2 linked regions of the Flocculibacter collagenilyticus genome follow. The protein of the gene in region 2 interacts with the protein of the main gene of each other region in a pairwise test. Links are inferred from orthologs where the notes say so. Each region holds a gene or a part of one and is shown on either strand. Other genes may lie near its edges.

Region 1 (3,056 bases), 610 kb from region 2 along the record:
GAGCTAAAAGGTATCATTAACGATTTCTTAAATAACTTCTTTGAAGAAGAGTTAGAAGTTCGCTTCCGCCCTTCATATTTCCCGTTTACCGAACCTTCAGCTGAAGTAGATGTGAAAGGTAAGAACGGTAAGTGGTTAGAAATTCTTGGCTGTGGCATGGTGCATCCAAATGTACTAAAAGCAGTCAACATAGACCCAGAAGAGTACACTGGTTTTGCTTTTGGTATGGGTGTAGAGCGTTTAACAATGTTGCGTTACGGCGTAAATGACTTACGTTCATTCTTCGAAAACGATTTAAGACTTTTAAAACAATTTAAATAAGCAACGGATAAACAATGAAATTCAGTGAAAAGTGGTTAAGAGAATGGGTTAATCCACAAATTGCAACTAATGAGCTAGCTGAACAGCTTTCAATGGCTGGCTTAGAAGTTGATGGTGTTGAACCCGTTGCTGGTGATTTTACAGGCGTAAAGGTTGGTAAAGTTGTTGAATGTGGGCAACACCCTGATGCAGACAAATTACAAGTAACTAAAATCGATATTGGTGAAGATGAGTTACTTGATATCGTTTGTGGTGCTAAAAATTGTCGTCTAGGTTTAAAAGTAGCTGTGGCTACAGTAGGCGCAGTGCTACCAGGCGATTTTAAAATTAAAAAAGCAAAGCTACGTGGCCAACCTTCATTTGGTATGTTGTGTTCAGAATCTGAATTAGGTATGGCAGAGTCAGCGGATGGCATTTTAGAGTTGCCTGAAGATGCACCAGTTGGTCAATGTATTAGAGAGTATCTTTCATTAGACGATTCAGCCATTGAAGTTGATTTAACGCCTAACCGCGCTGACTGCTTAGGCATGATTGGTTTAGCACGTGAAGTAGGCGTGTTGAATAATGCAAATGTAAATGAATTAACGTTCAACAATGTAACCCCGTCAATTGATGACACTAGGGATATCACGTTATCTTCACCAGAAGATTGTCCACGTTATTTAGGGCGTGTGATTAAAAATGTTGATGTTAGTGCGTCATCTCCACTTTGGCTAATTGAAAAATTACGCCGTAGTGGTATTCGTTCAATTGACCCTGTTGTTGACGTAACCAACTATGTATTACTTGAGTTGGGACACCCAATGCACGCTTTCGATTTAGACAAAATTGAAGGTCATATTGATGTTCGTTTGGCAAAACAAGATGAAACACTTGTTTTGTTAGATGGAAACGAAGCGAAGCTTAAAAAAGATACGCTGGTTATTGCAGATAGCGAGAAAGCGTTGGCAATTGCAGGTGTATTTGGTGGAGAGCACAGCGGTGTAAATTCAGACACCACAAATATCTTTTTAGAAAGTGCATTCTTTAGTCCAGAAAAAATGATGGGTAAAGCTCGTGGATTTGGCTTACACACTGATGCGTCTCATCGTTATGAACGCGGTGTTGACCCTGAGCTTCAGCGCACAGCAATGGAGCGAGCTACCCAGCTGTTAGTTGAAATTGTTGGTGGTGAAGTAGGCCCTATCGTTGAAGCTAAAAGTGATGAACATATTCCTCAGGCCCGCCCAGTAACGTTACGCCGTGCAAGACTTGATCGAGTACTCGGTCTGACGATAAATACAGAAACGGTAACAGAAGCACTTACCCGTTTAGGTTTTGACGTTAAGTTAAGTGATGAAGGCAGTGAAGCTGAAAAGTGGGATGTGGTTGTTCCTGCTTACCGTTTTGATATCACTATTGAAGAAGACTTAATTGAAGAAGTTGCACGTATTTACGGTTACAACAATATTCAAAATATCTCGCCTAAAGCGAGCTTGGTGATGAATAAGCATCAAGAGTCTAACATTGCCTTATCTCGATTCAGAGATATGCTGGTTGACAAAGGTTATCAAGAAGCGATCACATACAGCTTTGTTGATCCTAAAGTACAAAGCATGCTGCACCCAGAAAGCGAAGCAATGATATTGCCACACCCTATTTCAATTGAAATGTCGGCAATGCGCGTAAGTTTATTCACGGGTTTGCTTCAAACTGCGGTATACAATCAGAATCGCCAACAAAGTCGAATTCGCTTATTCGAAACAGGCTTATCTTTCATTCCTGATGAAAACGCAGAAAATGGTGTACGTCAGCAACCACGCATTGCGGGTTTAATTGCAGGCTCAGCATTTGGCGAACATTGGAATTTAGAATCACGTACTGTTGATTTCTTTGATCTCAAAGGAGATGTTGAAGTGGTTCTGTCGCTGATGGGAACAACCTCTGTAATAGAGTTTAAACCTGCAAAACATTCAGCGCTGCATCCAGGACAAACGGCTAACATATATGTCGATGGGCACGAAGTAGGTGTGATCGGAGCGGTTCACCCAGAATTTGAGAAAAAATTAGGATTAAATGGCAAAACCTTTGTTTTTGAACTAGATTTAAACGCTATCAGCAATAGAAATGTGCCAGAAGCGATGGAGGTTTCAAAGTATCCATCGAACCGCAGAGACATCGCTGTAGTGGTTAAAGAAGAGGTAAATGCAGGAAATTTACTTTCTTTAATAAAAAATATTGGCGCAAATCAACTAGTTGACCTAAAATTGTTCGATGTATACCAAGGTAAAGGTGTTGAGGAAGGTTATAAGAGTCTTGCGATTGGCATAACTTTACAAGATCAGCACAAAACTTTGGAAGACAACGAGATTAATGACTCGATGACGAAAGTAATTGAGGCGTTGCAAACTGAATTTAACGCGACTCTGAGGGATTAACTATGGCGCTTACCAAGGCCGATATAGCAGAACATTTATTTACCAAAATGGGATTAAATAAGCGTGATGCTAAAGAACTAGTAGAATCTTTTTTTGAAGAAATTCGTTCAGCTTTAGAAGAAGGGGAAGAAGTTAAGCTTTCGGGATTTGGTAACTTTGAAACGCGTGACAAGAAGGAACGCCCAGGGCGTAATCCTAAGACGGGCGAAGATATACCAATTTCGGCAAGACGAGTTGTGACTTTTCGCCCAGGCCAGAAGCTAAAAGCACGAGTTGAAGTGGGTACTGATAAAAAGTAAACACTATTTAAAAGTTATA
Region 2 (2,968 bases):
GTGCTGGGAAAGTACAACAATGAATAGCAGGGTTGAGAATGTAAATTTAAGCCCCCACTATTCCTTCAATAACAAAGTAAAGTAACTTAGCTTTTACTTATGGTTGCTTTATATAAAACAAGTCTATGTAGTAAGGGGATCCTCAATGTTTATAAGTAATGCCTACGCGCAAACTGCTGCACCACAAGGTGGTGGCATGGAATTTTTAGTAATGATCGGTATTTTCGGTCTTATTTTCTATTTCCTAATTTATCGTCCACAAGCTAAGCGTGTAAAAGAGCACAAAGAATTGCTAAATGCGATTAGCAAAAACGATGAAGTATTAACACAAGGTGGCTTAGTTGGTCGTGTTGTAAAAGTCTCTGATGAAAAAGATTTTGTATTAGTAGCATTAAATGATGAAGTAGAAGTGACTGTTCAGAAATCGTCTGTTACTGCTGTTTTACCGAAAGGCACGATGAAGTCGCTGTAATAACAATTAGGGATTATTAACTGTGTTAAACAAATATCCATTATGGAAATACATAATGGTGCTGATGGTTCTAGCAATAGGATTTTTATACGCAGCACCAAATTTGTACGGGGAAAATCCTTCCGTACAAATATCAGGCACTAGAAACGCGGTAGTAGACGTAAGCACTCAAGATAAAATTAAAGCTGCACTAGATGAAAATAGCATAAGCTTTTTAAAGATGACGTTGGAAGATGAGCGTATTTTAGTGCGTTTTACAGATACTAACGATCAACTTAAAGCAAAAGATATTATCGCTAATACCTTAAGCGACAAATATATTACCGCTTTAAACTTAGCGCCTGCACAACCTGAATGGCTGAAAAACATTGGTGGTAATCCAATGAAGTTAGGCTTAGATTTACGTGGTGGTGTTCACTTTACTATGGCGGTAGATATGGACGCGGCCATTGATGCTGCAAAAGAAGGCATGGTAGCTGACTTTAAAAGTGACTTATTAGGCGAGAAGATCCGTTATAGTTCAATTAAAGAAATTTCTGGTAAGCAAGGTGTTGTGGTTAAGTTCCGTAATGCTGAAGACTTAGAAAATGGCCGAAAGCTATTAAAGAAAAACTATCGCGATTTAATTGTTGAAGAAGATGGCTCAACGGATGCACTTGACGTTACCGCGGTAATGACAGAGCAAAAACTAAAAGAAACGAAAGAGTATGCGCTACAACAAAACATAACGATTATTCGTAATCGTGTAAATGAAATTGGTGTTGCTGAGCCACTGGTTCAACGCCAAGGTGCAGATCGTATTGTTGTACAACTTCCGGGTATTCAAGATACCGCGCGTGCCAAGCAAATTCTTAATGCGACTGCAACATTAGAATTCCGTTTAGCTGATGTTAAAACCGATATGCGAGATGCGCTAAATGGTCGTGTACCAGGTAGTTCAGAAATTATCCCTCGCCGTGATAATGGTCAACCCGTGTTAGTTAAAAAACGTGTAATGCTTCGTGGTGACCGTATAGTTGGTGCTTCTTCAAGTTTTGATGAAAATGGTCGTCCTCAAGTAAACATTAAGCTTGATGCAAAAGGTGGCAATATCATGTCACGCTTTTCAAAAGATAACGTTGGTAAGCCAATGGCATCGGTATTCATAGAATACAAGCCAACAACACGCGTTAGTAAGGACGGTAAACCAGAATTCAAAAAAGTGGTTGAAATCTTAAACGTAGCAACGATTCAAACGCGCTTAGGCCGTAACTTCCGTATTACTGGTTTAGACTCTCCTCAAGAAGCACATAACCTTGCACTTTTACTTCGCTCTGGTGCGTTAATTGCGCCAATACAAATTGTTGAAGAGCGTACGGTTGGACCAAGCCTTGGCCAAGAAAATATCAACAAAGGCGTACAAGCTGTGGTGCTAGGTTTCGCACTAGTCTTGTTATTTATGCTGGTTTATTACAAAAAGTTTGGTTTGGTTGCGAACTTAGCGCTAGCTGCAAACTTAGTATTAATCATTGGTGTGATGTCGATGATCCCAGGTGCAACACTTACCTTACCGGGCATTGCGGGTATTGTATTAACCGTAGGTATGGCGGTCGATGCTAACGTGCTGATATTTGAACGTATACGTGAAGAAATTCGTGACGGTCGCTCACCACAACAAGCTATTCATCATGGTTATGATAGCGCATTTTCGACCATTGCAGATGCCAACATCACTACATTTATTGCAGCGGTAATATTATTTGCTGTAGGTACAGGTCCAATTAAAGGGTTTGCGGTAACATTAGCAATAGGTATTCTTACCTCAATGTTTACAGCAATTGTTGGTACCCGTGCAGTCGTAAATGCAGTGTGGGGCGGTAAGTCTGTTAAAGAAGTTGAAAAACTGTCCATCTAACCGGAGACGATGATGCAATTACTTAAATTAAAAGAAACCATAGGTTTCATGAATGTACGCGTTCCGGCGATGTTATTGTCAGGCTTATTGTTAGCTGCTTCAATTATTTCGTTTGCTACGCAAGGCTTAAATTGGGGGTTAGACTTTACTGGTGGTACGCAAATAGAGGTAGGGTTTGAAAAACCAGCCAATTTAAAAGAAGTGCGTACACTGTTAGCTGATGCAGGCTTTACGGATGCCGTAGTACAAAACTTTGGTACTAGCCGTGAAGTGCTGGTGCGTATTCCTGTGCTTGAAGGTACTGACAATAAAACATTAGGCAATGACATTGTTGCTGCAATTAATGCGGGTGCAGACCAAGCTGAAATGCGCAGAATAGAATTTGTTGGCCCAAGTGTTGGTAATGAACTACGCGAACAAGGCGGGTTAGCAATGCTAGCTGCACTATTGTGTATTTTAGCTTACGTTGCGATGCGATTTGAATGGCGCTTCGCTTTAGGCTCTGTTATTGCACTTGCGCATGATGTGATTTTAACGGTCGGGTTATTCTCGATACTAGGTCTTGAGTTTGACTTAACTGTATTAGCAGCAGTACTCGCCGT

The links.
Region 1: the proteins of secD (region 2) and pheT interact in binary tests that used the Escherichia coli proteins (3 or more experiments, as listed by UniProt). The link is inferred for Flocculibacter collagenilyticus from one-to-one orthologs.

The regions. Positions count from the first base shown.
Region 1 is NZ_CP059888.1:1,779,498-1,782,553, forward strand. What follows is about bases 22-3,036. They hold pheT (phenylalanine--tRNA ligase subunit beta), read left to right. Parts: upstream 22-335; coding sequence 336-2,738; downstream 2,739-3,036. Other genes in these bases: pheS (phenylalanine--tRNA ligase subunit alpha), read left to right, coding at 22-321; ihfA (integration host factor subunit alpha), read left to right, coding at 2,741-3,036. Outside these bases: more of pheS, read left to right, coding at 1-21; more of ihfA, read left to right, coding at 3,037-3,037.
Region 2 is NZ_CP059888.1:1,172,103-1,175,070, forward strand. The notes cover bases 4-2,930. They hold secD (protein translocase subunit SecD), read left to right. Parts: upstream 4-494; coding sequence 495-2,366; downstream 2,367-2,930. Other genes in these bases: yajC (preprotein translocase subunit YajC), read left to right, coding at 146-472; secF (protein translocase subunit SecF), read left to right, coding at 2,379-2,930. Outside these bases: more of secF, read left to right, coding at 2,931-2,968. UniProt on the Escherichia coli protein: Part of the Sec protein translocase complex. Interacts with the SecYEG preprotein conducting channel. SecDF uses the proton motive force (PMF) to complete protein translocation after the ATP-dependent function of SecA.